Regions from separate parts of the Microlunatus elymi genome, predicted to be linked through region 3. Evidence: predicted binding sites of a transcription regulator. Region 3 holds the regulator's gene; each other region holds the start of a gene.
What was found. The regulator LexA, encoded in region 3, represses DNA repair genes until DNA is damaged. The targets are predictions, from matches to a motif close to TCGAACANNTGTTCGA.
Positions count from the first base shown of each region.

Region 1: FOE78_RS21095 (HNH endonuclease signature motif containing protein) is a predicted target of LexA. The motif match lies at 7,819-7,834, and genes of this name have one in related genera.
Region 2: ruvC (crossover junction endodeoxyribonuclease RuvC) is a predicted target of LexA. The motif match lies at 5,670-5,685, and genes of this name have one in related genera.

Region 1 covers NZ_CP041692.1:4,612,162-4,622,753, forward strand. The annotation lists gene FOE78_RS21055 (GtrA family protein) at 540-1,094, opposite strand; gene pdxH (pyridoxamine 5'-phosphate oxidase) at 1,196-1,876, opposite strand; gene serC (phosphoserine transaminase) at 1,958-3,088, shown strand; gene FOE78_RS21070 (hypothetical protein) at 3,064-4,095, opposite strand; gene FOE78_RS21075 (DUF7691 family protein) at 4,318-4,977, shown strand; gene FOE78_RS21080 (anhydro-N-acetylmuramic acid kinase) at 5,005-6,141, shown strand; gene FOE78_RS21085 (aminoglycoside phosphotransferase family protein) at 6,156-7,067, opposite strand; gene FOE78_RS21090 (GNAT family N-acetyltransferase) at 7,202-7,666, shown strand; gene FOE78_RS21095 (HNH endonuclease signature motif containing protein) at 7,850-9,385, shown strand; gene FOE78_RS21100 (sulfatase family protein) at 9,491-10,592, shown strand, end outside.
Region 2 covers NZ_CP041692.1:2,979,315-2,989,906, forward strand. The annotation lists gene FOE78_RS13390 (tRNA (adenine-N1)-methyltransferase) at 1-374, shown strand, start outside; gene arc (proteasome ATPase) at 457-2,253, shown strand; gene argG (argininosuccinate synthase) at 2,837-4,258, shown strand; gene FOE78_RS13405 (hypothetical protein) at 5,099-5,539, opposite strand; gene ruvC (crossover junction endodeoxyribonuclease RuvC) at 5,705-6,289, shown strand; gene ruvA (Holliday junction branch migration protein RuvA) at 6,286-6,900, shown strand; gene FOE78_RS13420 (SAM hydrolase/SAM-dependent halogenase family protein) at 6,920-7,738, shown strand; gene ruvB (Holliday junction branch migration DNA helicase RuvB) at 8,091-9,185, shown strand; gene yajC (preprotein translocase subunit YajC) at 9,559-10,215, shown strand; gene secD (protein translocase subunit SecD) at 10,311-10,592, shown strand, end outside.
Region 3 covers NZ_CP041692.1:3,483,177-3,493,768, forward strand. The annotation lists gene FOE78_RS15530 (GyrI-like domain-containing protein) at 1-116, shown strand, start outside; gene FOE78_RS15535 (AEC family transporter) at 382-1,317, opposite strand; gene FOE78_RS15540 (hypothetical protein) at 1,470-1,820, opposite strand; gene FOE78_RS15545 (hypothetical protein) at 1,972-2,160, shown strand; gene FOE78_RS15550 (vitamin B12-dependent ribonucleotide reductase) at 2,177-5,095, opposite strand; gene nrdR (transcriptional regulator NrdR) at 5,239-5,841, opposite strand; gene FOE78_RS15560 (DUF2752 domain-containing protein) at 6,136-6,609, opposite strand; gene FOE78_RS15565 (hypothetical protein) at 6,658-7,038, opposite strand; gene FOE78_RS15570 (hypothetical protein) at 7,136-7,327, opposite strand; gene lexA (transcriptional repressor LexA) at 7,328-8,227, shown strand; gene FOE78_RS15580 (iron-siderophore ABC transporter substrate-binding protein) at 8,261-9,286, opposite strand; gene FOE78_RS15585 (DUF4333 domain-containing protein) at 9,477-9,785, shown strand; gene FOE78_RS15590 (aminotransferase class V-fold PLP-dependent enzyme) at 9,868-10,592, shown strand, end outside.

The DNA.
Region 1 (10,592 bases), 1.1 Mb from region 3:
CTTCGCGAACGGCACAGCAGCGATCGGCAGGGACGTGCACCGAGTGCGGCGCACAGCGCGAGCCGACCCCACATGCTCCAGGATCTGACGCCGGCCATTGCGCTTCTCCACGACAGCTATAGCGCCCGACGCGGTCTTCACCTTCCGCACAAATGGGGCCACCCCGCAGGCTATCCGTCCACCCATTAGTGCCCCAGACCAGCACACTTCCCAGCCTCTGATAAGGCCCTCTAACCCGCCCAACCCGACAAATTCGACTCAACTGTGCACCTCAGGATCAACATCGCCCCGTTACCGATCAGCGCCCAACCCCGAATCGACGCCGACACCGAAGCCATGATGAACAAGATCACCGACCCTCCGCGGCACTAAAACCACGATCAGTTGTGCAAGTCAGCTCCGACCCTGCGTCCAGGTTCAGGTTCTAACGACAACTGGCGGGGGCGAGACCGACGCATGGTTCGACTGCTTAAGGGAAGGCCAGTCCAGGCAGAGTAGCCGTTGGATTTGTTCTGTTCCAGCCGACCTGTCATCCACTCTCAGCGGGTGATCGACTTCTGCTGGGTCTTGCCGGCGACGGCGGCTCGATCGGTGGCGGGTGCCAGTGGCGCGGTGGAGTTGCTGCCGCGGAAGACCCACAGTCGCATCATCAGATACAGGTAGAGGCCCTCCACGCAGGCCGAGATGATCCGAGCCACCTGATACTGCACGCCGATCACGTCCAGCACGGTGGAGAAGCCGAGGATCCAGATCAGGTAGTTGCTGACGACGACCACCAGCTGCTTGCTGGACTGCTTGGCGATGTCGCCGTGGACCTGGAAGTTGAGCCAGCGGTTGAGGATGAAGTTGGCGACGCTGGCCACCGTGTAGCTGAGCGTCACCGCGATCGGGTACGGGACGTGCACGCCGCCGTGCAGCAGCGTCAGCATGCCGATGTCGATTCCGAAGCCGGTCAGCCCGATCATCGCGAAGCCGATCCAGGTGATCGGGATCCAGCTCAGGAATCGTGGCAGCAGGCCGTGCAGCCACACAGTGAGCCGGGAGTAATGTTCGGCGGCGCTGGCTCGCGCCGGCTGTTTGATCCCCGACAACACGGGATCATCCTTCCACCGCAACACAAACCCTTCACAGCGGGTATCCAGTGTCCGGCCTCAGCGGCAACTCACCATTGCCCGTTCGGTCGGATCCCGGGTGGTCACGGCGCGACTCGGGTGATGGTCCAACCGGTGCCGGTCCGGCGGTAGAGCAGCCGGTCATGCATCCGGCTCGGCTGTCCCTGCCAGAACTCGATCGTCTCGGGCCGGATCCGGTAGCCGCCCCAATGCTCCGGTCGCGGCACGTCGGCGCCGTCGAAGCGGCGCTCGGCCCGGGCGTACGACTCCTGCAGCTCGGTCAGTGATCCGACCTCGCTGGACTGGGCCGAGGCCCAGGCGCCGAGCTGCGAACCCCGCGGCCGGGTGGCGAAGTAGGCGTCAGAGTCGGCCACCGGCAACCGTTCGGCCACGCCCTCGATCCGGACCTGCCGCTGCAGCGGATACCAGCCGAACAGCAACGCGGCGTGCGGGTTGGCCTCCAACTCGGCGCCCTTGCGGGAGTTGTAGTTGGTGAAGATCACGAAGTCGCCATCCGTCACCGCCTTGAGCAGGACGGTGCGCGAACTCGGCCGGCCGGTCGCGTCGACGGTACTGACCACGACGGCCGTCGGCTCCGGCAGCACGCCGCGTTCCTTGGCCGCGAACGCGTCGTCCATCCACCGGTCGAACAACCGGTACGGGTCGGCCGGTGCGGTGGCCTCCAGCAGATGATCACCGGAGTAGTCGATCCGTTCCGCGGCCAGGTCGTGCGCATCGTTCATGTCGGCCAGTCTTGCAGCCATCACCGACACCACCGGAGGGACCGACGGGCGAGGCGTGGGAACCGGTCGGGGCCGTGGCGGTGACGATGAAAGAATCAGCCCGTGACCGATCTCGTCATCCCTGCTGAGCTGCTTCCCGCCGACGGCCGTTTCGGCTGCGGCCCGTCCAAGATCAGGCCCGAGGCCTTCGCTGCGTTGGCCGCGGCCGGCCGGCTGCCGATGGGCACCTCCCATCGCCAGGCTCCGGTACGAGATCTGGTCGGTCGGGTGCGTGCCGGACTGGCCGAGCTGTTCGACCTGCCGGACGGCTATCAGGTGGTGCTCGGCAACGGCGGCTCCACCACCTTCTGGGACGTCGCCGTCAGCTCGCTGATCCGCAACCGCAGCGCGCACGGCAGCTTCGGCGAGTTCTCGGCCAAGTTCGCCGCAGCCGCGGCAGCAGCTCCGTACCTGGACGAGCCGGTGCTGACGTCCGCACCGATGGGATCGGTGGCGCTGCCCGAACCGACCGACGGCGTGGACGCCTACGCCTGGGCGCACAACGAGACCTCGACCGGGGCGATCGCACCGGTCCGGCGCATCGTCGCCGATGATGGCGGCGGCAAGCCGGCGCTGACGGTGGTCGATGGCACCTCCGCCGCAGGAGGGGTAGAGGTCGACATCAGCCAGACCGACGTCTACTACTTCGCCCCGCAGAAGAATTTCGGCTCCGACGGAGGGCTGTGGATCGCCCTCTGCTCCCCTGCGGCCCTGGAACGGGTCGCCGAGATCGCAGCGACCGACCGCTGGATCCCGCCGACGCTGAGCCTGGCCACTGCCGTCTCCAACTCGGCCAAGAACCAGACCTACAACACGCCCGCGGTCGCCACCCTGATCCTGCTCGCCGAGCAGTTGGACTGGCTGAACGGCAACGGCGGCCTGTCCTACGCGGCCGGCCGGACCGGCGAATCCGCCCGCCGGCTGTACGCCTGGGCCGAGGCGACCGACGGAGCTACCCCGTTCGTCCAGGACCCGGCCCTGCGCTCACCGGTGGTAGGCACGATCGACTTCGCGCCCGAGATCGACGCCGCATGGCTGGCGAAAACCCTGCGCAGCAACGGAATTCTGGACACCGAGCCGTACCGGAGCCTGGGCCGCAACCAGCTGCGGATCGGCATGTTCGCCGGCATCGAACCCGACGATGTCAGCGCCCTGTGCGGGGCGTTGGATTATCTCCTGGCGCGGGCGAAGTAGACGCCGGCGGCGGCGACCACGGCGACCAGACCGGCCAGCCCGATCGCACCCCAGGTCCCTCGCCGGCCGGGACCGGAGGTGTTCTCCACGTCGGTGTCCTGCGGAGCCTCGCTGCGCCGGGCCGTCGCGCTCGGCGTCGGCGTCGGGGTGGCGCTCTCGGCCGGCGGTGAGGCGCCGGCCGACGGGGCCTGTCCGACGCTCTGCGGAATCGGCATCGAATAGACCGCCGAGTCCTTGCCCTCGCTGCCGACCAGCAGACTCTTGCCGTCCAGCGAGGTGGTGATCGACTCGCCCTGCGGCTGGAACGGTGTCGCCGCCTGAGCGACCACCTTGTAGTCCTGGCCGGGATCGACGATCTTGACGTCGACATAGCTGCGCAGCGCCATCCGGCCATCGGCGAGGAACGTGCCGTCGGTCACGTACGGCGGTGCGTCGGCGACCCGGGTCAGCTGGTTGACCTGCTGCCGGGACGGGTCCTTCGGAGCCCGGTAGATGCCGCCGTCGGCGCCCTTGGTGACGATGTAGATCCGGCCGGTGTCCTTGATCAACAACGCTTCGGCGTCGTGGGCGCCGTCCGGGTAGGCGAAGTCGTAGGCGTGATAGAGCACGGTGCCGTTGTCGGGCGCCGGATTGGACAGTTCGTAGACGGTGACGAAGTCGCGTTTGCCGTCGTTGTCGCCGATGTCACCGATGTAGAGCGAGCCGTCGTGATAGGCGACCGCCTCGACGTCGGTGACCTGCGCACGAAAACCGAGCGTCCCCCGGACCTGGCCGGACTCGTTCAGCGCGAACGCCCGGGCCTCGTCGCCGGAGTCGTTCACGGTCCAGTAGAGGCCCTGGTTGGTGTCGGTGGCCAGGCCGCTGGATTCGCTGATCCGCGCGTCGCTGATGGTGAAGACGGGCTGGTCGTCCGCGTACGCCGGTGCAGCGGCCCAGCCCGCCAGCAGCAACCCGACGAGCAGCAACCCGATCAGTGCGGGCAACGGGCGCGCCGGACGCGCGCTCACCCGGCGTGTGCCTGGTGCTGGGATCGGCAGCACTCGTGTTCCCCTCGTCAGCCCGACTCGTCGACGGCGACCGACCCTACTACGAGAGGGCGCGGACGATGGCGGCCACAACGACGACGGCCACCAGGAGAAGCAGAAGTCCCGTGACGATCAGTTGCCGGGACTTGGTGTTCATACCGCGAGCCTATAGCCGGTGCCGCGCGGGTGAATTAGGTTGAGCCCATGGGCGAGCTACGGCTGTACGCCATCGGGATCGAGGAGGTCCGCAGCATGTTCGGCGCCCCGCCACAGTGGGCGGAGCGGCTCCGGCAGCAGGCAGTCGTCGCCCTGGCTCCGCCGCACACCGCCGATCATGGCGGGCTGTTGTCCAAGCTCGGGCCGATCTTCCGCCGACCTCCCGGGACGCCGGTGCTGGACCCGGACGATCCGGTGCCCGCAGATCTTGAACGGATCCTGGCCGGTGCGTTCGTACCGGCCGAGCGGAGGGCGGCCAGCTGGCGGCTGCTGGAGTTGTTGATCAAGGAAAACGCCTGGGGTTTCACCAGTCTGTCACTGCACGGTGAGAAGCTGGACAGCCTGGATTTCGCGCTCGCGCGTGGTGGGGTGCATGCGGCCGCCGGCCTGCGGCACCTGCTCAGCAGCCACACGGAATTGCCGCTGATCGCACCCCGCGGGCTGCTGGTCGGTTTTCAGTCCGGCGAGGAGGCCACCTGGATGGCCGACTCGTATCGGCAGGCGATCGACGAGATCGAGGACGGCGACGACCGCGAACGGGTCTATGCGCTCGCGAACTGGCTGGACGGCTTCAGCCATTGGGCCGATGTCGCACCGACCTTGCAGCGCCCGGCACCCGATCTGATCGGCTTTTGGGGTGTGACCTGATTGGCCACGCTTCGGGTTGCCGGTCTGATGAGCGGGACCTCGTTCGACGGCATCGACGCCGCGGTGGCCGAATTCGATCTTGTCGGGACGGAACTGTCCTGCCGTCCGCTCGGACTCCTCAGTCGTGGGCTGTCGGACGAACTGCGCTCCCGGATCGCGGCCGTGTTGCCGCCGCAGCGCACCGACATCGCCGAGGTCTGCCGACTGGACACCGAATTGGGGCGGTTGTTCGGCGAGGTGGCCGCCGAGGCGATCAACACGTACGGCGATGTTGATCTTGTCGTCTCACCCGGGCAGACGGTGTTTCACTGGGTGTCCGACGGGCACGCGTTGGGCACCCTGCAACTGGGTGCGGCTGCCTGGATCGCGGAGGCGACCGGGACGCCGGTGCTGTCGGATCTGCGGACCCGCGACATCGCTCGCGGCGGCCAGGGCGCGCCACTGGCTCCGATGCTGGATTCCCTGCTGCTGTTGGAAGATGACGTACGCCGCGGGGTGCTCAATCTTGGTGGGATCGCCAATCTCACCGTCCGCGATGATGATCATCGGGTGATCGGTTACGACCTGGGCCCGGCGAGCGCGTTGATCGATCTGGCGGTCAGCAGGGCAACCGGTGGAGTCGAGCGAATGGACACCGACGGGGTGCGTGCGGACCGCGGTGTTGTTGATCATGAACTGCTGTGTCGGCTGTTGGACGAGCCGTACTATCGAACCGATCCACCGAAGTCCACCGGCAAGGAACTCTTCGACGCCGACTACCTGTCTGCCAAGGTCGGCGATCATGATCTTGGTCTTGACGATCTTGTCGGGACCTTGACCGAGCTGACCGCGGCCCTGGTCGGCGATGCCTGCTCCCGTTGGCAGCTGGAAGAACTCGTGGTTTCCGGTGGCGGCGTACGCAATCCCACCATGATGCGCCGGATCGCGGCGCTGGCGGGGACGACGGTCGTGCGTACCTCGGAGGACTTCGGTATCCCGGCGCAGGCCAAGGAGTGTTACCTGATGGCACTGCTCGGATTCCTCAGCTGGTACGGACTTCCGGGCACGATTGCATCGGCCACCGGCGCCAGTTCGCTGCTGGGATCGTTCACCCCTGGGGCGCGCCCGCTGCAGCTTCCCGCACCGCCGCCCCAGCCGCCGACCCGGTTGATCATGCGGGGCTGATCAACTGCTGGTGATCACCGTTGCGCCGCCTTGGCGATCACGATCGACTGGGTGACCCAGTCGTCGTCCGGGGACTTGTCGCCGTCCACCAGAGCCCACAGCACGTTGACCAACTCGCGCACGATCACCCAGTCCCGGACGCGATCCTCGTCGAGGCCGGTCGCGTCGACCACGGTGTAGATGCGGTCCAGGACGGCGTTGCGCAGGTCGCCGGTGGCGACTGCCTCGTCCCAACGGTTCCAGAGCAGTGGAGCCACCTCGTACGCCGGATCGCCCGACATCGGCTTCGGATCGATCGCCAGCCATTCCTCCTTGCCACGCAGCGATCCGAGCACGTTGTCGAAATGCAGGTCAGTGTGGATCAGCCGACCGTCGGTGTCCGGATCCGTGGCGAATTCGCGCGCGAGTGCCGTCGCGTGCTCGACCAGGCGCCGCGGAACCGCCCGATGATCAAGCAGTGACGTCAGGCGGTCCGCCCAGCCGGCAGTGGCGTCGGACAGCTTGATCAACTGCGGAATCGCGGGGACGTGCAGGTTCGCGTACAACTCGGCGACTGTTTCACACGCGTCGGTGATCGGCAGTTGATTCGGATCCTTGGTCGCGTCCGCGCGCTCGAGCAGCATCGCCCAACGCCGCGGATCGGCCCGCAGCAGCCGGATCGCACCGTTGCCGTCCCAGGTCCGCAGCGCCAGATGTTCGTGGTCTGCCTCGGGATGCGGCATAGTGATCTTGAGCGCTGCAAGCTGACCCTGCGCGTCCCGGACCGGGAGCACATAGGCCGCCGCACCGTGCATCGCCGGCCCGTCAGGGCGGAGCCCCCACTCCCCCACCAGTTCCTTGATCAACTTCGGCAGCCGGTCCAACCACTCGTCCCATTTCGGGTCGCCATGGTTGCGCGTCAGGCCGTCGGGAATTGCCTCAATCATCGTGTCGGCATCCTCGCACAGAGGAGTGATCAGGTTACGCCACCGGCCACATCACCTCATCGCCAACCAACCATCTCATCGGCCCGGCCGAACAACGACGCGTACCACTCCAACCCGGTTATTGTGTTTGATCGATGATCAACCCGGAAGCCGTTTCACTGCGACCCGCAGAGCCCGCAGACGTCGAGACCCTCCGTCGTCTTGCACGGCTGGCCTACCAGCCGTACGTGGAACGGATGGGATGCGAACCCGCCCCGATGGCCACCGACTACAGCCAGGCCGTCAACGACGGCCGCACCTGGGTAGCGCAGCAAGGCGATGCGCTGATCGGGCTGCTCGTGGTCGCAGTCGCCAAGGACCATCTGCTGCTGGAGAACGTGGCCGTCGCACCGCACGCCCAAGGCCTCGGCGTGGGCACCCGACTCCTGCGCCTCGCCGAGGACCAGGCCCGCGCGAACGGTTTGTACGAAGTCCGCCTCTACACCAACGAGGCGATGACGGAAAACCTGGATTACTACCGACACCACGGCTACCAGCAGACCCACCGTGCGACCCAGGACGGCTTCCGCCGCGTCTTCTTCACAAAGCAAGTCAGCTGACCACCGCCTGACCAACCCCTCACTGGGAGAAGTTCGACCACGGGGCCGGCAGAGGACGATCAGTCGACGCGCAGCCCATATCACACGCCACCGACAACCAACCCGCCCAGTTTTTCCTTACCTGCAAGAGATTTCTCGCCTCAATCTCTTGATCGAACACCTGTTCGATAGTAGAATCAGGGCATGGCACCTGTCGATCAACCAGCCCCCGCGGCATCCGACCTCGGGCACACGCTGCAGCAGCTGGACACCGCCCTCGATGCGGTGATCGACACCCTCGCCCACGACCGCCTCGCCGGGGTCGGCGATGATCAACTCATCGACTTCGCCCGCCGATTCGAAACCGTCCGATCCCGGACGTCGGTGGTGGATCAGGAGATCGTGACCGCCTGCCAGGCGACCGGGCTGGCCCGTCGGCTGGCCCAATGCGCCACCTCGAAACTACTGGTCGACCTGCTCCACATCGACCACAGCGAAGCCCACCGGCGCGTCCGCGCCGCCAAGGCGCTGCGCGGCGAAACGACGATGCTCGGTGAGCGGTTGGAGCCGAAACGGCCCCGGCTGGCCGCCGCAGTCGCCGCCGGCCACGTCCCGGCCGGGAACGCCGACCGGGTGATCCAAGCCCTCCGCGACCTGGACCAGTTGCCGTGGACCACGACCGAGCAACTCGACGAGGCCGAAGAAATCCTCACCGACGCCGCCACCACCCTGCCACCCACCGAACTCGGCTACGTGATCGACGAACTGGCCGACCGGATCAACCCCGACGGCACCTTCAGCGAAGAACAAGTCCACCAGGCCCAACGCGCCGTCTACCTCTGGAAAGGCCGCGACGGCGCCTGGCACCTGCGCGGCCGACTCACCCCAGCCCTCGGCCAGAAACTCAACGCCATCCTCGAACCCCTCACCGCACCCCAACACAGCTATCCCGACCCCGACCACGAAGCCGAACAAGATCAACAAGCCGCGAGACAAGAGCAACCCGACGGTCAAGATCAACAACCCGACGAAAATCAACAGCTGAGTGACGATCACCAGGCCGGCGACGATCAACAGGCGGGCGAGGATCAACCGTCGAACCCGAACCGGCCACCGGTCGAACCCGACCTGCGTACCCGCGGGCAACGGCTGCACGACGCCCTGGACGAAGCGTTCAGCCGGCTGCTCCAGGCTGGCGACAACCCATCGGTCGGCGGCACCCCGGCCACCGTGATCATCACCATCGACCACGACAACCTGATCGGCCAGTACGGCCACGGCCGCTACGGCGACGGCACCCCCATCTCACCCGAGATGGTGCGCAAACTCGCCGACAACTCCGACATCGTCCCCACCATCCTCAGCGCCAAAGGCAAAGTGCTGTGGCTCGGCCGCGACCGCCGGATCGCCGACAAGAACCAGACCGCCGCCCTGATCGCCCGCGACGGCGGATGCTCCTTCCCCGGCTGCAACCGGCCACCCCAATGGTGCCAACGACACCACATCATCTCCTGGCTCAACGGTGGCCCGACCGACATTGACAATCTCACGTTGACGTGTTTGTTTCACCACAGCAACTTCGAAGCACTCGGCTGGCAATGCCGGATGATCGACGGACTCCCGTACTGGATCCCACCCCGCTGGATCGACCATGATCAAAAACCCAGGCTCAACTACCGCATCCGAATACGCCACCATCTCGACAAGCCCCCGACACCGTCTGTTGTGCTGGGTGCCTGACCGGTCGAGATGATCATGACAGCCGCCGCGCGATGGTTGCGGTGTTCGTCGAGCCGCTATCGTGCTGTTGATTGACCGAGGCGCATTCGAGAGGGAGTCCGTTCCATGGCAAGCCGAGTTGCCAGCAGGCCCAACGTCGTGTTGATCATTTCCGATGATCAGGGAGCCTGGGCGCTGGGTGCCGCCGGGAATCCGGAGATTCAGACGCCCCATCTGGATGCGCTGGCGGCCAGCGGGACCCGGTTCAGCAACTTCTTCTGCACGTCGCCGGTCTGTTCGCCGGCACGAGCGACGCTGTTCACCGGCCAGCCGCCGTCCAAACACGGCGTGCACGACTGGATCAGTGCGCATCACGTCGGCGCCGACGGCATCGACTTCCTGCGCGGCCAGCCTCTGGTGACCGACGTGCTGTCCGATCACGGCTACCGCTGCGGGCTGTCCGGCAAGTGGCACCTGGGCGCCAATGATCAACCGCACAGGGGATTCGAGCACTGGTTCGCCCATCAGCTGGGCGGCGGTCCCTACTACGGCGCGCCGGTGGTCCGCGACGGCGAGTTGATCAACGAACCGAACTACCTGACCGAGGCGATCGGCGATGACGCGCGGACCTTCCTGGAATCGGCCGACGGGCACCAGGATCCGTTCTGGCTGAGCGTCAACTTCACCGCGCCGCATGCGCCGTGGAAGGACAACCACCCCGAAGAGTTCACCAAGCTCTACCAGGACACGGAATTCGCCAGTTGTCCGCAGGAGCCCGATCACCCGTGGACGCGCTACAGCTCCGGCGGCTGGCCGCTCGGTCGCGAGCAGGATGTCCGCCAGTCGTTGGTCGGCTACTTCGCCGCGATCTCGGCGATGGATCGGCAGATCGGCCGGATCGTCGATGATCTTCGTGACCGCGGCCTGCTGGAGAGCACCGTGATCATGTTCCTCAGCGACAACGGCTACAGCTGCGGCCAGCACGGTGTCTGGGGCAAGGGCAACGGCACCTACCCGCTGAACATGTACGAGGAAGCGGTCAAGGTGCCGGCCATGATCAGCATGCCCGGCACCATCCCCGCACAGATCTGCGATGAGTTGATCTCCGGCTACGACCTGGCGCCGACGCTGTTGGAGCTGGCCGGTCTGCGGCCGGACGCTCTCGGCGACGGACCCGGCAGCAGTTTCGCCGATCTGATCACCGGCGGTGATCAGCCGCGCGACCGGG
Region 2 (10,592 bases), 500 kb from region 3:
TGATTCCGGGCGGGGTGATCTGCTGCTACGTCGCCACTACGACCCAACTCGGCCGGATCACCGAGACGCTACGGGTGCACGGCGGTTTCACCGAACCGGAGGCGGCCGAGTCGATGGTGCGGGGCTGGCACGTCGAGGGACTGTCGATCCGGCCGTCGCATCAGATGGTCGGACACACCGGCTTCCTGCTCACCGCCCGTCGACTGGCACCTGGCGTCATCGCGCCGGCCCGCAAGCGCCGGCCGGCGCCGGGAGCGTACGGCGAGGACTACACCGGCCCGCGGCGTCGCGTCGAGCCGGGTGGCGACTCTCCGGTCGGGGACAACGGCGGCAAAACGGCGGGCGGCGATGCCGATGCAGGAACAAAACCGTAACCAAACACGCATCCCAGTAAGAGAAAAACTGGCCCGGTTGCGGCATTGGTCACGGGTACTGTTTCGGCATGGAGGTGTCGAGATGACTGAAACACCCGACCGCCGCAGCGCGAGCGAGGGCTTCAGCGGGCACGATTCCGGGCAGGCCGGGGATCCGCAGCATGATCGTGAAGCCCTGCTGGCCAGGATCGGCCTGCTGAACGACGAGCTTGATCGACTTCGCGAACGAGTCTCCTCCCATCCCCATGACCTGGCGGCGCTGGAGCGACGCCTTGCCGACGCCCGCGCCGACGTACGGGCGGCATCGGCCAACAACGAGCGTCTGGCCACCACCCTGCGTGAGGCGCGCGAGCAGATCGTCTCCCTGAAGGCCGAGGTCGATCGGCTCGCTCAACCGCCGGCCAGCTTCGGCGTGTTCCTGGCAACCGTCGATGATCACACCGCCGACATCTGGACCTCCGGCCGGAAGATGCGGGTCAGCGTGAGCCCGGAGATCGAGGCCGATGATCTTGAACCCGGCCGCGAAGTGATCTTGAACGAGGCGCTGAACGTGGTCGGCGTACTCACCTTCGACGAGGTCGGCGAGGTGGTCAGCCTCAAGGAAGTGATGGCCGACGGCGAACGCGCCCTGATCGTCGGACACGGCGACGAGGAGAGCGTGGTCCGGCTGGCCGACCGGCTGCGTACCGAACGGTTGCGGTCCGGCGACTCCCTGCTGGTCGATCGCCGGGTGCATTTCGCCTACGAGCGGGTGCCGAAGATGGACGTCGAAGAACTGGTGCTGGAGGACGTACCCGATATCGGGTACGAGGAGATCGGCGGCCTGCGTGGCCAGATCGAGGCCATCCGGGACGCGGTCGAGTTGCCGTTCCTGCATCGGGATCTCTTTGCCGAGCACGAATTGAAGGCGCCGAAGGGGATCCTGCTCTACGGTCCGCCCGGTTGTGGCAAGACCATGATCGCCAAGGCGGTGGCCAACTCGCTGGCCAAGAAGGTGACCGAACGCACCGGCCGCGAGGGGAGAAGTTTTTTCCTCAACATCAAGGGTCCCGAGCTGCTGAACAAGTACGTCGGTGAGACCGAGCGGCACATCCGGCTGGTTTTCCAGCGGGCAAGGGAAAAGGCCACCGACGGGATGCCGGTGATCGTCTTCTTCGACGAGATGGACTCGCTGTTCCGGACCCGTGGCAGCGGGGTGTCCTCCGATGTGGAGAACACCATCGTGCCGCAGCTGTTGAGCGAGATCGACGGTGTCGAGGGCCTGGAGAACGTGATCATCATCGGCGCCTCGAACCGTGAGGACATGATCGATCCGGCCATCCTGCGGCCGGGCCGGCTGGACGTCAAGATCAAGATCGAACGCCCCGATGCCGAGGCTGCGCGGGACATCTTCAGCAAGTACCTGACGGCCACGCTGCCCTTGCACGAAGAGGATCTGGGCGAGTTCGGCGGCTCGAGGCAGCGGACCGTCGAGGCGATGATCGAACGCACCGTGACCAGGATGTACGAGGAGTCGGAGGAGAATCAGTTCCTCGAGGTCACCTACGCCGGTGGGGACAAGGAGATCTTGTACTTCAAGGACTTCAACTCCGGCGCGATGATCCAGAACATCGTCGACCGGGCCAAGAAGATGGCGATCAAGGACGTCCTGGACTCCGGCGTACGGGGCCTGCGGATCGGTCACCTGATGCAGGCCTGCGTGGACGAGTTCGCCGAGAACGAGGACTTGCCCAACACCACCAACCCCGACGACTGGGCCAAGATCAGCGGCAAGAAGGGCGAACGCATCGTCTTCATCCGCACCCTGATCTCCTCCAACAAGGGCACCCAGCCCGGCCGATCGATCGACACGGTGAGCAACACCGGGCAGTATTTGTAGCGCGGTCGAGCCGGGTGCCTGCTGCCGCGATCCTTGTTGGCGGCTTGCGTTGCGGGGGCAACCCCCGCACCCCTTACCGTCCTGTAGCGCAGTCGAGTTGTTTGCCGCTGCCGCGATCCTGGTTGGCGTTGAGACTTCCGGGGACAATCCCCGGACCCCTTACCGGGTTCGCGTTCATAGGTCGGGTTGCCCCGGCGCCTCCGCTGCGCTGCGGTGCCGGTCTCGCGCTGGGGCGCTCGACGGGCGTGCGAGGTTGCGCTTTCGGCTGGGTGCCGGGTTCCGTTGGGTGCTGACTCGCGTCGAAGGGTCCTGTGCCTGTCGAAGGACCGGGACCGCACCCCATCCGCCCGCCCACCCCACGGGTCCTGAGCCTGTCGAAGGACCGAGAACCGCACCGGCGGCGGCGCGGAACCCTGAGAATGAGGCTCCAGATCGCGAAAATCGGCTCCAGCGGGCCGGAAGCCGCGACCGGGGCCTCATTTTCAGGGTTTGAACACCTGCTGCCATCACCCGGGCCGAGTCGACTGGACCGAAGGATGTGGGGCAGCAGCCGATTATGCATATCCATTCCAGATAGTGCATAATCATGCGCATGTCCAAGGTGTTGAACTCGATCCCTGTGTCCGAACGTGTCGGCATCGCCTTTTCCGGCGGGCTCGACACCTCCGTCGCGGTTGCCTGGATGCGAGACAAGGGCGCGATTCCGTGCACCTACACCGCCGACCTCGGACAGTACGACGAGCCGGACATCGCATCGGTCCCCGGCCGGGCCGGCCAGTACGGCGCCGAGATCTCCCGCCTGGTGGACTGCAAGACGCAGTTGGTGGAGGAGGGACTGGCCGCGATCGCCTGCGGCGCGTTCCACATCCGTACCGGCAGCCGGGTCTACTTCAACACCACCCCGCTCGGCCGCGCCGTCACCGGCACCCTGCTGGTGCGCGCGATGCAGGACGACGACGTCTCCATCTGGGGTGACGGCTCGACCTTCAAGGGCAACGACATCGAACGGTTCTACCGCTACGGCCTGCTGGCGAACCCGGCACTGCGCATCTACAAGCCCTGGCTCGACGCCGACTTCGTCTCGGAGTTGGGCGGCCGCAAGGAGATGTCGGAGTGGCTGGTCGCGCACGGACTGCCGTACCGGGACAGCACGGAGAAGGCGTACTCCACCGACGCCAACATCCTCGGCGCCACCCACGAGGCCAAGAAGCTGGAGCATCTGGACGCCTCGATGGAGATCGTCGAGCCGATCATGGGCGTCAAGTACTGGGACGACTCAGTCAAGATCGACACCGAGGAAGTCGAGATCAGCTTCGAAGGCGGCCGGCCGACCAAGATCAACGGCAAGAGCTACGACGATGTGGTGGAGCTCTTCCTGGAGGCCAACGCCATCGGCGGCCGGCACGGTCTCGGGATGAGCGACCAGATCGAGAACAGGATCATCGAGGCGAAGTCCCGCGGCATCTACGAGGCGCCCGGGATGGCGCTGCTGCACATCGCGTACGAGCGGCTGGTCAACGCGATCCACAACGAGGACACCGTTGCGGCCTACCACAACGACGGCCGCAAGCTGGGCCGGTTGCTGTACGAGGGTCGCTGGTTCGATCCGCAGTCGCTGATGATCCGCGAGGGCCTGCTGCGTTGGGTCGCCTCGGCCGTCACCGGCTCGGTGGTGCTGCGGTTGCGGCGGGGTGAGGACTACTCGATCGTGAACACGTTCGGACCCGCCTTCTCCTACCACCCCGACAAGCTCTCGATGGAGCGTACCGAGGACGCGGCCTTCGGCCCGACCGACCGGATCGGGCAGCTGACCATGCGCAACCTGGACATCGCCGACACGCGCACCAAACTGGAGTTGTACGCCGGTCTCGGGGCCCTGCCCGCCCGTGAGACCGAGCTGGTCGGTGCCCTCGAACCGGGCGGTGCGGACGCGATCTCGGCCAACCCCGCCGCCGAGGAGGAAGACGCCCTCGACCGCGCTGCGATCGAATTCGGCGTGGACTGATTGGATTCGCGGTCGGGTGAGTGCCGCTGCCACGATCTGGTCTGGCGCCGTGCGTCGCGGGGACAATCCCCGCACCCCTTACCCGGTTGCTTCCATAAATGATCTTGCCGCGAGACCTCCGCTGCGCTGCGGTGTCGGTCTCGCGCTGGGGCGCTCGACGGGCATGCATCGTTGCGTCCTGGTGGTTAGCGGTCGCGTCTCTGCCTGCCGCTGCCGCGACTTGGTCTGGCGTCTAGCGTCGCGGGGACAATCCCCGCCCTTACCCGCTCGCGTCCATAAATGATCTTGCCCCGACACCTCCGCTTCGCCGCGGTGCCGGTCTCGCGCTGGGGCGCTCGACGGGCATGCACCGTTGCGTCCTGGTTGGTCAGCGGTCGGGTCTCTGCCTGCCGCTGCCGCGACTGGTCTGGCGTCTTGCGTTGCGGGGACAATCCCCGCCCTTACCCGCTCGCGTCCATAAATGATCTTGCCGCGACACCTCCGCTTCGCTGCGGTGCCGGTCTCGCGCTGGGGCGCTCGACGGCTATGCAACGTTACGATCTCGTCTGGGTGCCCCCGAGGTCCAAGATCAACTTGTGGGAGTGAAGCCAACTCGATCCAGCGGGCGCGACTCAGCTGCAGCCGATCCGCGAGCTCGAGCCCAGGGTCCTGAGCTTGCTCGAAGGACCGCGAACACAACCCCAGGGGTCCTGAGCTTGCTCGAAGTACGGCCAACGCAACCCCAGGGTCCTGAGCTTGTCGAAGGACCGGCAACGCAAACCCAGGGGTTCTTGATCGAGGCGCGGGGGACCTGGGCCCGACGGCAGGTCGAGATCAAGTGTGTTGCTGATCTTGGAATCGTTACTGCGGCACCGGGATTGACCTGCGGGCAGTGCGGCGCTGACTCACGTACCAGATGACGAACCCGACGACGAGCGTCGCTGCTGCGACGGCGCCCAGCTCGCCGGCCAGCAGCCAGAGGTAGCCGAGAACTGCGGTCGAGCTGACCGAGAGTCTGACCGAGATGGACGTGATCACGCCAAGGATCCCGCAGGCCATTGCGTAACCGGTAGCGGTCCGGACGACCAACCTGGACCCTCTGAAGATCAACATCACCGCGGCCGCGATCAGATTCGGCAGACCGAGCAGGGCCGACGAGATCAGCAACACGCCCAGGGAAGCCGCGGTGATCGGCTCGCCGGGCTCGTGCGAATCGAACCAGTTCTGGACCAACGTGGCCGCGAAGAACACCGCGGGGATGATCAGCAGCAGCCTGTCGTGCGTCCTTACCACTGCGTGCATCGAGCCACCCCATGCTGATCCTTGGGCAAAGCTATCTCGGCACGAGGTCGGCGGCGCCAAATCAAGCAACGTGGAGTGGCCCGACACGCCGACGTCCTCGCGCCGACGTGTGGGCGCCCTGGGATAGGGTCCGAACGTCTGTTCGGATCATCTTCAGGAGGCGTCGTGCGGGTCCTCGGAATCGACCCCGGCCTGACCCGGTGCGGGTTCGGCGTCGTCGACGGGGCGCCGGGCCACAGCCCGCAGTTGGTCGCCGTCGACGTCGTACGCACTGACGCCGGCACCGAGATCGCCTATCGACTGCTCCGGCTGGAACATGCCTTCGAGGACTGGATCACCGAGCACCGCCCGGACGTCGTCGCGGTCGAGCGCGTCTTCGCCCAGCACAACGTGCAGACCGTGATGGGGACCGCTCAGGCCGCCGGGGTGGCGATGTTGGTCGCGGCCCGGCACCAGCTTCCGGTCGCCCTGCACACGCCGAGCGAGGTGAAGGCGGCGATCACCGGCTCCGGTCGCGCGGACAAGGCCCAGGTCGGGCAGATGGTCACCCGGATCCTCAGACTGGACGTGACGCCGAAGCCGGCCGACGCGGCCGACGCGCTGGCGCTGGCCATCTGCCACGTCTGGCGCGGCTCGGCCTCCGATCGCATCACCCGCGCCACTGCGGCCAGCGCCGAACAAGCTGCCCGGCAGCGCAGGGCGTACGCACTGGCCCGGCAGCAGTTGCCCGCACCGGGAGCACCGGCGTGATCGCCCTACTCAGCGGCACCGTGGTCGCCCTCGGGGCGACCTGGGCGGTGATCGACGTCAACGGGGTCGGTCTGAAGGCGTTCTGCGGCCCGAACACCACCGCCGAACTGCGGCACGGCCAGCAGGCGACCCTGGCGACGTCGCTGGTGGTCCGCGAGGACTCGCTCACCCTCTACGGCTTCGGCACGTCCGAAGAACGCGACTTCTTCGAACTGTTGATGACGGCCTCCGGCGTCGGCCCCAAGCTCGCCCAGGCCGCGCTTGCGGTGCTGACCCCGGACGAGCTGCGGACCGCGATCGTCACCGAGAACCTGGTCGCGCTGACCAAGGTGCCCGGCGTCGGCCGCAAGGGCGCGCAACGGATCGTGATCGAGCTCAAGGACAAGGTCAACGCGCTGACCCCGTCAACGTCCGGGACCGCAGGGCTCGCTCCGATGCCCACCCAGCAGGAGGAGTGGCGCGATCAGGTCAGCCAGGGACTGCAAGGGCTCGGCTGGTCGGCCAAGGATGCCGATGCCGCCTGCGGCCGGGTGGAACATCTGGCCGCCGACGATCCGGCGATCAGCATCGCCGAGTTGATGCGAGCGGCGCTGCGTACGTTGGCGAAGTGACTGTGGCAATCTGCCGAGGGTGAGCTATGACTGGATCTCGCTGCTGACCGACTTCGGCACGTACGACGGCTTCGTGGCGCAGTGCAAGGGATCGATCGCGCGGATCGCTCCCGCGGTCCGGTGGATCGACGTCACCCACGAGATTCCGGCACAAGACGTACGACGTGGCGCGGCCGTGCTGTCGCAGATCGTCGGTCAACTGCCTCCCGCGGTGCATCTGGCGGTGGTCGATCCGGGTGTCGGCACCGACCGCCGCGGGGTCGCGCTGCAGACACCCGGCGGTGTCCTGGTCGGTCCGGACAACGGCCTGCTGGGCTGGGCGGCCGACGTCCTGGGCGGCGTACGGAAGGCCGTAGCGCTGACCAACACCGACTACCACCTCGGCACGTCCAACACCTTCCACGGCCGCGACATCTTCTCCCCGGTCGCGGCGCACACCGCCGTCGGCGTCTCCCTCGATGATCTGGGTGATCCGGTGGATCCGGCCGAGTTGGTACGGCTGCCCGATCCGGTGCTGAGCGTCGGCTCCGGACAGCTCGACTGCGAAGTGCTGACCATCGACCACTACGGCAATCTTCAGACCTCGGCGTCCGCGGCGGCGCTGACTCGGGCCGGGTTCGAGCGCGGCGATCGACTCGAATGGGCGATCGGCGATCACCGGCTGACAGTCTTGTTCGGCCGGACCTACGGCGAAGTGCCGCCGGGCGATGCGCTCGCCTACCTTGACTCCGCCGCGTTCCTCAGCCTCGGCGTCAACGGCGCCAACGCTGCGGCCCGCCTGGGCATCCCGCCCGGCACCCCGATCACGATCAGCGGCGCGGCGCTGGGCCGCGACTGACCCAACCACCCGAAGTCGCGAACACACGACTTCCGGCGCTGCTGCCGTACTGATAGACCACCCGAAGTCGCGAACACACGACTTCCGGCGCTGCTGCCGTACTGATAGACCACCCGAAGTCGCGACAACACGACTTCCGGCGCTGCTGCCGTACTGATGGACCACCCGTAGTCGCGACAACGCGACTTTGGTGACCGGCCGATGGACGGAGCCGGGGATGGTGGGCTCGCGGACCTGGGGACGAGGACCATCGCACGCGTCGCTGCGAGCCTGCCGGACCTGGGCGCCGGTTGCAGGACCAGCCGGGGCGGTTGCGCCGAGTGTCGGCGGGATCGGCAAAGATGGGCCCACCATGGTTGAACGAGAAGACGCCTTCGAACGGGAAGACGGGGCTGGGCACGACGCCGGCATCGATCTGGTCGATCCGCACCCGGACCCGGAGGAGTCGGCGGCCGAATCGGCGTTGCGGCCGACCACGCTGGCCGAGTTCGAGGGGCAGCCGCGGGTCAGTGATCAGCTCGGGTTGGTGCTGGAGGCGGCGCGGGCCAGGGCAGCGGTGCCCGATCACGTACTGCTGTCCGGACCGCCCGGACTCGGCAAGACCACGCTGGCCGGCATCATCGCCGCCGAGATGGGCGCGCCGCTGCGGATCTCCAGCGGTCCGGCGATCCAGCACGCCGGCGACTTGGCGGCGATCCTGTCCGGGCTGACCGAGGGCGAGGTCTTCTTCCTGGACGAGATTCACCGGATGTCCCGGCCGGCCGAGGAGATGCTCTATCTGGCGATGGAGGATTTCCGGGTCGACGTGGTCGTCGGCAAGGGGCCGGGCGCTACTGCGATCCCGCTGGACATTCCACGCTTCACCCTGGTCGGCGCGACCACCCGATCGGGCCTGCTGCCCGGGCCGCTGCGCGACCGGTTCGGCTTCACCGCCCAACTGGACTTCTACGACGCCGAGGACCTGGAGCACATCGTTCGGCGGTCGGCCGCGCTGATCGGTGCCGAACTCGATCCGGACGGAGCGGCCGAGATCGCCGGCCGTTCCCGCGGCACTCCGCGGATCGCGAACCGGCTGCTGCGCCGGGTCCGTGATTACGCGCTGGTCCGTGCCGACGGACGGATCAGCGCCGGTGTCGCCCGCGCAGCCCTCGACCTGTACGAGGTGGACGCGCTGGGCCTGGACCGGCTCGATCGCGGCGTACTGGAGGCGATCTGCAACCGCTTCGGCGGCGGCCCGGTCGGGCTGAGCACGCTGGCGATCTCGGTCGGCGAGGAGGCCGAGACGGTGGAGGAGGTGGCCGAACCGTTCCTGGTCCGGCTCGGCTTCCTGATGCGTACGCCGCGGGGCCGGGTCGCGACCGCCGCCGGTTGGCGACATCTCGGCCTGAACCCGCCCCGCTCGGTGATGGCCGACGTGACGCCGGACGAGCCCGACCTGTTCAGCTGACGCCTGGATCCAGGTCGGGGCGCATCGGTCGCTTCACCGGGCGAGCTCGGCCGCGAACCGGTCCGTGAGCCGGCCCGACCGGCGATCCTGTCAGCAGCCGAGCAGCCGGCTGTCGAAGAACTGTCGATCCGACGACTTCGATGTCGGCGGCGAGTGAGAGTCTGGGTTTCAACAACTCTCTGGGTAGAGTACGGCGGTCGATGTAGGTCGGTCCGGCCACGGCCCGGCCATGCGACCATGACCGTCAACGGTCAGTCCGCTTGGTTGCTGAAACGGTGCCTGTCGGTGCTGATTCAGGGGCCGTGGTGCTGAGTCAATGAATTGCAAGAACCAGAACGGCGCAACCGGCGCCGACGATTGGACGTGAATCCGAGTGCCAAGCTACACATCGATCCTTTTGATCGTGGTGATGATCATCGCGTTCTACTTCCTGATCATGCGGCCGCAGCGGAAGCGCCAGCAGCAGCAGCAGGACATGATGAAGAAGCTCGAACCCGGTACGAGGGTGGTCACCACCACCGGTATCTACGCCACCATCATCGCGATGGGGGACAAGCAGGTCGTGCTCGAGACCTCTCCCGGCTCGCGGGTCACCATGCTGAAGCAGGCCATCGGCCGGGTGGTCGGCGATGAGGAGGAGGATCCGGAGCTCGGCAGCTACCGTTCGGGGGGCGCGGGCACAACCGGCGTACCGACCGGGCCGACCGCAGCGGCCGATGACGGCTTCGACGAGGCGACCGCACCGGGTGCGTACTCCCAGGAGCCCACCGAGCAGGGTTCGGCTTCGGCCAGCGGCCTGGCCGGCGGCGCGCCGATCCAGGAGTACACGCCGGGCAACCTGCCCGAGTTCACGCCGGCCGACGAGAAGAACCAGCACGAGACGGCGCCGTGGCCGCCCGTCGGCGCCGCCGACCCGGGTGCCGAGGACCGGACCTCGTCGTTGGGCAGCTCGGCGCTCGGGGAGTCGTACGGCCACTCCGGCGAGAGCGGCGACGAAGCGGGGGACAAGAAGGACGAATCCGGCCGATGATCGTCCGGCCGTGCGCCGGGCCGATCGCGGCCGGGACCGAATCCATCCGTCGGCCCCATCCCGGGACCGACTAAACCCCAAGGACCGATCGAACTGTGGCATCCAAGGTCGGCCATCCGCTCCGTACGCTGGTGGCCTTCTTCATCGTGATCGCGGCCCTCTACGGGCTGATGGCGATCACCAAGAACTGGACTCCCCGGCTGGGGCTCGACCTCAGCGGTGGAACGACGATCACGCTGACCGCTCGGAACACCACCGGCAAGGGCGGCGTGAGCGCAACCAGCCTGGAGCAGGCGCGCACCATCATCCAGCAGCGGGTGGACGGCCTGGGTGTCGGAGAGAGTCAGGTCACCACCTCCGGTGGCAATCAGATCATC
Region 3 (10,592 bases):
TGACCCAGTGGTGCACCGAACACGGCGAGATCCGGTCGGATACCCACTGGGAGGTCTACGGCGATCCCGACGCCGCCGGCAACTACCCGATCCGGCTGTGCTGGCTGCTGCGCTGATCAACTTCTGCCACCCCGGACCTCGCTGACCGTTCGGAGCCGTACCCGCCCTGTCCCGTGGTGCGCGTTCAGGTTCCAACCGGAGTCGGATTCGGTCGGGGCCGTCGGCACCGGCTTTGTACGTTTCCCAACCGGTGACGAGTTCGACCAGAGTCCCGGCCCATACCCGCGTTCGTTTCCCAACCAAACACGAGTTCGGTCGGCCGATCCGCCCGCCCGGATAGCCCGCCATGTCGACTCCTCCGCTGACAATTCGGGGCCGCTGTCACGGGGACAGGAGGGCGGCGATGCCCACCAGCACCGGCAGCGACAGCACGGTGGTGACGAAGATCGAATCCCGCGCCAGGATCACGCCGCGGTCGTAACGAACCGCATGGGTGAAGACGTTCTGGGCGGTCGGCAGCGCGGCGACCACGGTGACCGCGAGCACCGCCTCGGCCGGCAGACCCAGCACGAACTCGGCCATCAGGTAGCCGACCAGCGGCTGGACGATCAGCTTGAGCAGCACGATGTAGCCGATCTGGACCTTCGGCTCCCCACGTCCGGGCAACGGGCCGAGCCGCAGCGAGATCCCGTACGCGATCAGCATCGCCGGCACCGCCATGTCGCCGATCATGTGCAGCGGGTCGTTGACCCAGCGCGGCAACTGGACTGAGAAGATCGACAGCAGCAGCCCGACCAGTGACCCGATCATCAGCGGGTTGCGGAACGGCTGGCTGATCAGCCGGAGCCAGCGAGCGCGGCCGGTGGCCTGAGCGTTGGTGGTCAGGTCGAGGATCGCCAGCCCCAGCGGTTGCAGCAAGATCATCTGCGTCAGCAACATCGGCACGATCCAGGAGGCGCTGCCCAACACGTACGCGGCCATCGGCAGACCGAGATTGCCGGCGTTGACGTACGCGGAGCAGAAGGTGCCGATCACGGTGTCGGGGGCGCTGCGTCGGAAGATCAGCCGGGCGGCCAGTACGTACAGGGTCGCACTGACCGCAACGCAGCTGATCGAGGCGATCAGGTTGGTGGAGAAGATCTGCCGGACGTCGGTCTCGGACAGCACCGTGACCATCAGCGCCGGGCTGGCCACGAAGAACGCCAGCCGGGCCAGCACGGTCTGGGCGTTGGCGCCGGCGATCTTCAGATGGGCGATCAGGAAGCCGACCCCGATCACGATCACGATCGTGAGGAAGCCCTGCAGGACTCCGCCCACGCGTCTCTCCCCTTCGCCCGACCGACGGCCGAGTCAATCCTGACCCATGGTCGGCCCCGCACCGCAATCGGTTGCCAAGTTTGCCAGAACCGGCCGGTTCGGTCGGTGGCGGGTGCGCGCGGGACCTCGACCTGCCACGGAGATCCGCGACCTCAGAAGGACGGGCGCGGGAGTTCGTTGGCGCTGACACCGACGATGATCGCGATCACGGCGATCAGGGCGGCGCCGATCCAGAACCACCGCGGAGGCACCGAGACCAGGTTCCAGACCAGCCAGACGATCTCGGTCAGGGCGAAGATGACCACCGTGATCGTGGCCGCGATCGCCGGCCCGAAGGTCGTAGTATGCCGGGTCGCCATCCCACCCGACCCGTTCACCGGTGGCAGGTAATAGGTCAGCTGGATGCCCGAGGCCGCGATCAATGCGCCCAACAGGCAGATCAAGATCAACACCACCGAGCCGGCAATCCGCAACGGCAGGTGTGGTCGGGCGCTGCTGGTCACCGGCCTCCTTCGCTGGGCGCCGAGTGGCGCCGGCCAAGGCTACCGAGACCCGGGGTCATCGCGGCAAACCGACTGGCTGCTGTGCACCCTGGCTGCCGGAGGGCGCGCGATCGCGTACAGTGCTGTCTCTCCCCCGTGCATAGAGGCACCGATGATTTTTCTCTGTATCGCGATCGCCTGGATCGTGCTGCTGGCTCTTTTCGTGATCGTGTGGGCCCGCTTCGCGGCGCGCCGGCGTGCTCTTGCCGACGCCCTGGAACGGGACCGGCTTCGCTCCCGGCCGCCACACCTGGTCGAGAACGACACCGACGGCCGGCGGAACTCCGGCGGCGCTGCCTGACCGCACAGCGGGCGGTTCAGCTGCAGCCGCTGGTCGAGCCGCAGCCCTCACAGACGTAGCAGCTGCCGCTCGGGCGCATCTTCGTCCCGCAGGTGAAGCACAACGGGGCGTCGACGCTCAACCCGGAGATCGACTCCATCAGCTCAGCGGTGGTGTGCGCCGCCTTCGGCGCGACGCTCGGCGCCACCGGCTCGGCTTCGGTCACCTTGGTCTGCGCCGCCACCGGTTCCGCCTTCGCCCCTGCGCTCAGTGACTCGGCCTTCAGCGACTCGGCCTCACTGGCCTCGTCGTCCTCCGGCTCGGGCGGCAGGTAGGACCCGGTCTCCACCTGACGGGCCCGCTCGGTCGCGGTGTAGATGCCCAGCTCCGAGCGCTGCTCGAAGGTCAGGTAGTCCAGCGCCAGCCGACGGAAGATGTAGTCCATGATCGACTGCGCCATCCGGACGTCCGGGTCGTCGGTCAGACCGGCCGGCTCGAACTTCAGGTTGGTGAACTTCTCCACGAACGTCTGCAGCGGCACACCGTACTGCAGCCCGATCGAGACCGCGATCGAGAACGCGTCCATCACGCCGGCCAGGGTCGAACCCTGCTTGCCCAGTTTGAGGAAGACCTCGCCCAGACCGTCGTCCGGGTAGGAACCGGAGGTCATGTAGCCCTCGGCGCCGCCGACCGAGAAGGACGTCGTCCGACTCGGCCGCGACTTCGGCAGCCGCTTGCGGGTCGGCCGGTACTCGACCTTGACCGCCTCGGTCTTCTGCTCCGGCTCGACCAAGGTGTCCTTGGACTTGGCCTTGCCGTCGCTGAGCGGCTGACCGACCTTGCAGTTGTCGCGGTAGACGGCCAGCGCCTTCAGCCCGAGCTTCCAACCCTCGCGGTAGACCTCGGCGATGTCCTCCACGGTCGCCGCCTCCGGCAGGTTGACCGTCTTGGAGATCGCACCGGACAGGAATGGCTGGGTGGCCGCCATCATCCGGACGTGGCCCATCGGTTTGATGGAACGCTGACCCATCGCGCAGTCGAAGACCTCGTAGTGCTCCGGTTTCAGTCCGGGAGCGTCGATCACATGACCGTTCTCGGCGATGTACTCGACGATCGCCTCGCTGGTCTCACCGGTGTAGCCGAGCATCTTCAGGGCCCGCGGGATGGTCTGGTTGACGATCTGCATCGAACCGCCGCCGACCAGCTTCTTGAACTTGACCAGCGAGAAGTCCGGCTCGATGCCGGTGGTGTCGCAGTCCATCATGAAGCCGATGGTGCCGGTCGGAGCCAGCAGTGAGGCCTGCGCGTTGCGGAAGCCGTTCTGCTGGCCGAGCTTGATCACCTGTGCCCATTCCTTGCCGGCCAGTTTGTGGATGTCGCCGTCGAAGGAGGACAGCGTCCGCAGCTCGTCGTTCGCCGCCTGATGCTTGCGCATCACCCGTTGGTGCGCGTCCGCGTTGCGGGCGTAGCCGGCGTACGGACCGACCACCGCGGCCAACTCCGCCGATCGACGGTAGGCGACGCCGGTCATCAGCGAGGTGATGGCGGCGGCGACCGCGCGGCCGCCCTCGGAGTCGTACCCGTGGCCGGTGGCCATCAGCAGCGCGCCCAGGTTGGCGTAGCCGATGCCGAGCTGCCGATAGTCCTTGGTGGTCTTGGTGATGGCCTCGGTCGGGAAGTCGGCGAAGCTGATCGAGATGTCCATCGCGGTGATGATCAGCTCGACCGCCTTGCTGAACAGCCCGGCGTCGAACGTGTCGTCGTCCCGCAGGAACTTGAGCAGGTTCAGGCTGGCCAGGTTGCAGGAGCTGTTGTCCAGGCTCATGTACTCCGAGCACGGGTTGGACGCGGTGATCCGGCCGGTCTCGGGGTTGGTGTGCCAGTCGTTGATGGTGTCGTCGTACTGCAGGCCGGGATCGGCGCACTCCCAGGCGGCCTGGGCGATCTTGGCGAACAGCTCGCGGGCGTCGACGGTCTCGATCACCTCGCCGGTGTGCCGGGCGCGCAGCCCGAACTCGGCGCCGTCCTCGACCGCCCGCATGAACTCATCGGTGACCCGGACCGAGTTGTTCGCGTTCTGGTACTGGACGGAGGCGATGTCCTTGCCGCCGAGATCCATGTCGAAGCCGGCGTCCCGCAGCGCGCGGATCTTGTCCTCCTCGCGCGCCTTGGTCTCGACGAACTCCTCGATGTCGGGGTGATCGACGTCGAGGACCACCATCTTGGCTGCTCGCCGGGTGGCGCCGCCGGACTTGATGGTGCCGGCCGACGCGTCCGCACCGCGCATGAACGACACCGGACCCGAGGCGGTGCCGCCGGAGCTCAGCAGCTCCTTGGAGGAACGGATCCTCGACAGGTTCAGACCGGCACCCGAGCCGCCCTTGAAGATGAACCCCTCTTCCTTGTACCAGTTCAGGATCGAGTCCATCGAGTCGTCGACACTGAGGATGAAACAGGCGCTGACCTGTTGCGGGGCGTTAGTGCCGACGTTGAACCAGACCGGCGAGTTGAAGCTGAAGAACTGGTGCAGCAGCATCCAGGTCAGCTCGTGCTCGAAGATGTCGGCGTCGGCGGTGGTGGCGAAATAGCCGCTCTCCTCGCCGGACTTGCGGTAGGTCCGCACCACCCGGTTGATCAGCTGCTTCAGGCTGTGCTCGCGGGCATCGGTGCCGACCGCGCCGCGGAAGTACTTGGTGGTGACGATGGTGGAGGCGTTCACGCTCCAGAAGTCGGGGAACTCCGCGCCCTTCTGCTCGAAGACGGTCTCGCCGGTCTTCCAGTTGGTCTGGACGACGTCTCGCGGTTCCCAGCTGACCTCGTCGTACGGATGGACGCCCTCGGTGGTGAAGACGCGCTCGATCCGCAGACCGCGCTGCTGCGCACTGCCGGCCAGCTTCTTGCCGGTCTGTTCCTTACCGGCTTGGGACTTCTGGTCCGATCGGGTCGTTTCGGACATTGGTGGCTGCCTCTCTCCCTGTCCGCCCATCTCTGGACGCCTAGGTCTCGTCGGACTGCTGAATCTCGGGTCTTGCTGATGTCTGATGTTGGCCGGGACGGACCCATGCACCCTTCCCCAGGTGCCTGAGCCCGTCCCGGGGCTCAGGTCGGTCCCTTTCGGGTCCGGGGTGCCGCGGGTCTGCTGACCGCGGCCGTCTTGCCGGCGTTGGGCCGGCTGCGCGCCGACTTGGTCGAGCGGGACGCCGGGCGAACCGGGCCGGACGCCAACTCGGGGATCAGCGGTTCGATACCCAGCGGTTCCTGTTCCACCCGGAGCATGGCGATCTCGGCCTCGAAGTCGTCGACCGAACCGAACTGCCGGTAGACACTGGCGAATCGCAGGTAGGCGACCTGGTCGAGTTTGCGCAGCGGTCCGAGGATGGCTACGCCTACCTCGTCGGCCGGCACTTCGGGCTTGCCCGAGCCGCGGAGCGCGTCCTCGACCTCCTGGCCGAGCTTGGCGAGTTCGTCCTCGTTCACCGGCCGGCCCTTGCAGGCCTTCCGGACACCGCCGACGACCTTGTCGCGGTTGAACGGTTCGACCACACCCGAGCGCTTGATCACGGCCAGTTGCATCTGCTCGATCGTGGTGAACCGGCTCTCGCACTCGGGGCACTGACGACGGCGGCGAATGCTGCTGCCGTCCTCGGCGACCCTCGAATCCAGCACCCGGGTATCGGTGTGCCGGCAGTACGGGCAGTGCACGACGAGCCTTCTCTCCACGTTCGAGCTGGAATCAAGCTGTTGGATCTGAAACAAACCCGGTGCCCGACTGGGGACAACTCTGGGGATGACTTGTGGGTGGCGATGTGGACGGCGTGTGGATAGCGACCACTAACTGTGGAGGAAACACACCCGTGTAACTACTAGATATGGATCTTAGGCCGCTCCAGCGGAGACGTCAACCGTCCTGTGCCGGACTTCGCGAGTCGGTCAGCGGAGCCGGTCGCCCGGGCGGCCCGTTGGCCTGCAGGGCACCAACGGCGCGACGCGAACCGGTCAGAGGAGATTGCGAAGAACCGCGTAGAGCACCGCGGCAGCCGCGGCGACGCAGATCCAGGACCAGCCCGGAACGCGGTGGATCGGATCCGCGAGCCGGCGCGGTAGCCGCAACGTCGGTCCGCCCACAGCAGCCACCGTCCACGCCACTGCGGACAGTGCCAGCACGACGAGTGCGATGAACACGCCGGGGTTGTAGCCGAATGCGGCAGGAAGGTCGCCACGCAACAACTCGGCGCCCATCCTGGTGGCGCCACACAACGGGCATTGCCAGCCGGTGACAGCGCGGAACGGGCACGGAATGCCGAGCCCCGTGGTCCGGTAGACGAGGCTGAGGGCCAGCCCGCCGGCCAGGAAGGCGCCGACACCGACCGGGCCCCGAGCCCGGCGGGCCGTCGGATGCGGGACCGAGCCGGCACCGTACGTCGTTGGGTCGGAGGCCGCCTTCGAATGCTTGGGACCGGCAGCTGACACGAGACCCATTCTTCACCCCGGCGATGCGCATGGCACCCGCCGGCCGCGTCAGCGGTTACCGAGGGCGGACTGGGAGGGAATGTAGTTGTCCGACGTCACCGTGATCGCCGTCGCGGTGATCACGGTGATCGCGGCAGCCACCAGCACGGCCCCGGTGATCAGGACGACCGCGATCCCCCGACTCGTCAGCCGCCAGCCGGCCGACCCGGCGGCGACAGCCGTACGACGCACAGGCGCCGTGCTGCAGCCACGAACCTCAGCGGATCCGGCCGGCGACCGGCGCAGCGACGGAGCGTCGAGGCCGGTCACCGACCGGGTCGCCGGACGGCCGGCTCGACCGCTGCCACGGCTGGGCCGCGGCCGCCGAGCCCTGGTCGGCCGGTCGACCGAGCTCCGCACCGCTGAGGTTTCGATCGTTGTCGCACTCATCTTGCATCCCCTGACCTCGAACGCATGTTCGATAGAACGTCTGTTTGATTCTTAACCCATGACCGTGCGATCCGCAAGACCATTCGCACAGCCGTTCTCATTCGTTATCTGCCCTGCACCGGCCCTCCGACAGTTCTTCGGCGACCGGAGAAGCAGCCGTGACGATCACAACAGAGGCCACTGACAGTTCTTCCGAAAGGCGCCCTGCGGCGGCGCCGGTCAGAGACACGCCGGGCGACACATCGAACAATTGTTTGATTCTGTCGGCGGTCTTCTCTACGGTGAGCACATGGCCGATTCGAAGAAGAGTTCTCCCAGCTCGGGCCGCAGGGCGGCAGCGAAGAAGACCACCGCGCGGGCGAGATCCACTCCGCCCGCACCGGTGCAGACGCTCCGCCGTGGTCGGCCGAAGAATTCCGACGTCGAGGCGCAGATCGAGGCCGCCCGGGCCCGGTCGGCCGAGTTGGCGCAGCATGCCACCGTGACACCACTGCCGGACGGACCGGCCGACGCCAGCGGGCTCACCCCGCGACAGCGTCGGGTGCTCGAGGTGATCAAGGAAGCGGTGGACACCCGCGGCTATCCGCCGAGCATTCGCGAGCTCGGCGAGGAGGTCGGCCTGGCCAGTTCGTCCAGCGTGGCCCACCAGCTGAAGGTGCTGGAGCAGAAGGGATTCCTGCGTCGCGACCCGAATCGGCCGCGGGCGATGGAGGTGATCCTGCCGCAGGACTTCGGTGCGGACTCGGCCGCGGTTCGGTCGCTGCCGGGCACGGCGAGCACGACCGACGAGACGGCCATCAACGATGCCTTCCCAGCGCCGGTTCATGTCCCGGTGCTGGGCAGGATCGCCGCCGGTGGTCCGATCCTGGCCGAGGAGCGCTTCGAGGACGTGTTCGCGCTACCCAAGCAGGTGGTCGGCGAGGGTGAACTCTTCCTGCTCGAGGTTCGTGGCGACTCCATGATCGAGGCCGCGATCTGCGACGGCGACTGGGTGGTGGTCCGCAAGGAGCAGACTGCGGAGAACGGCGACATCGTCGCAGCGCTGCTCGACGACGAGGCGACCGTGAAGACGTTCAAGCGGACCCGCGGCCACGTCTGGCTGATGCCACACAACCCCGCCTACGATCCGATCGACGGCGATCACGCCTCGATCCTCGGCAAGGTGGTCGCCGTCCTGCGCCGGCTCTGACCTGGCTGGTCGCGTTGCCCTCGAGCAGATGGGTCAGCCGTTGACCGATTTCGACAGCGCCTTCAGATAGCCGTCGATCCCCCACGGCAGCGACAGCACGGTCGGCGGGGACACGGCGGCCACGAACGCCGGCCCGACTACCGGAGCGACGTGGCCGGCCTTCACCTGCTGCATCGACTTCGCGTACGGCTTGGACAAGAACGTGTCGATGCCCTTCTGGTCGTCGGCGTACACGACCAGCACGTCACTGGTCAGCGAACTGGTCTTCTCATAGCTCAACGTGTAGTAGAAGTTCTCGTCGTCGGGTGCGAGCCGATCGACGCTGGGCGCATTCACCAGCCCGAGGTCGGTCAGGAACTGCACCCGCGGATCGCTGTCCTTGTAGACGTAGAAGGTTCCGCCGACATCCCAGACGGCGGCGACGGTCTTGCCCTTGAGTTGAGGGTAGGCGGCGGCCTTGTCCTTGATCGTCCGGTCCGTGTCGGCGACCAGCTTCTCGGCCTCTGCCGATTGGCCCAGCGCTTCGCCGACTGTGGTCACCACGTCACGCCACGGAGTTGCCCAGGGTTTGTCGGGGTAGGCGACGGTCGGCGCGATCTTGCTCAACGTTTCGTACTGCTGCTTGGTGATACCGGAGTAGTTGGCCAGGATCAGGTCCGGCCGCGCCCTGGTGATCTCCTCGAACGGCACGTCGTCGGAACCGCTGGGATTGGGCAGGATCGCCGGCGTCTTGGCGTTCAACTGGGTCAGCTTCTGCTTGATCCACGGCAACAGGCCCTCCTTGTCGGCGCCGTAGGTCTGCTGCGGGATCGCCACCGGTACGACGCCGAGCGCGAGCGCGGCGTCGGTGCTGCCGAAGCCCCAGGTGACGACCCGGGTCGGCTTCTTCTCGATCGTCGTCGCCCCGAACGCGTGCTGGATGGTGACCGGGAAAGCCGAGGAACCACCGGACCCGGCGGACTGGCCGGCTTGCGGAGTGGCGCTGGATTGGCAGGCCGCCAACACGATCAGTCCCAGCACGCTCACCAGGGCCACCAGCGCCCGGACGGGTTTGATCACAGCAACGACTCCTTGTGAATTAGGTTAGGTAAACCTCACAAAGGTTAGCCCAGCGCCGCTCGCCGCGCCATCCGCCGGCCATCGATGAGACGACGATCACCCGCCGAGCCGCCTCCGCGGGAGGCTGCCGTGAACCGTACGAACCGTAGCGTCTGCTCGCTGGCCCGAACCCGAGAGCGGAGTACGCCCCATGAAGAAGATCCTCGTCACCATTGCTGGAGCCGGCCTTGCCGCGGCCACGTTGCTGCTGAGCGCCTGCGGCACCCTGACCGTCTCCCAGGCCGATGTCGAGAATCAGATCAGCACCCAGCTGCAGAAGCAGGTCGGCCAGAAGCCCGACGACGTGACCTGCCCCGGCGATCTGCAGGGCAAGGTCGGCACCACCATGCGCTGCACGCTGACCGCCGGCGACTCCAAGTACGGCGTGAACGTCAAGGTCACCTCGGTCGAGGGCAACAAGGTCCTGTTCAACATCAAGGTCGACGACCAGGCCAGCTGATCGGCCCCCATGACCCGATCGTGCCCGGTGACCCGATCGAGCCCGGTGACATCGCCGGCAGAGCACCAGGGATGATCATCCGGTGAACCGTGAGCTCCTCGATGTCTTCGGCCTCGACCCGGAAGTCCTGCACCTCAACCACGGCGCCTTCGGCTGTGCCCCGATCGCGGTCCGCCGTGCCGCCGAGGACTGGCGCAACCGGGCCGAACGCAATCCGCATCATTTCAACGGCCACCAGTTGCCGGGCCTGATCGCCGGGGCCCGGCATCGGGTCGCCGACTTCCTGCAGGTGGACGCCGAGGCCGTCGGTTTCGTCCGCAACGTGTCCGAGGGCGTGTCGTCGGTCTTCGGCTCACTCGACCTGCGGCCGGGCGACGAGATCGTGGTCTGCAATCACGGCTACGGCGCCGTCACCATGGCGGCTCAGAACTGGGCCGACCGGCGCGGCGCCGCGATCCGGACGGCCGCGTTCGGGGTGGGCGCCGATGACGAGACGATCGTCGCCGCGTACGCCGGCGAGTGCGGACCGAGGACCCGGCTGGTGATCGTCGATCAGATCACCTCGCCGACGGCGATGGTGCTGCCGGTCGCGGCAATCGCGAACGCGGTCGACGCGCCGGTGCTCGCCGACGCCGCTCATGTGCCGGGAACTCTGCCTGTCGACATCGCCGGACTCGGCGTCGCCCACTGGGTGGGAAACCTGCACAAGTGGTGTTACACGCCGCGCGGCACCGCGGTGCTGTGGACCGTGGCCGGCTATCGCGACCGGACCTATCCGGCGACGATGAATTGGCAGCTCAATGACGG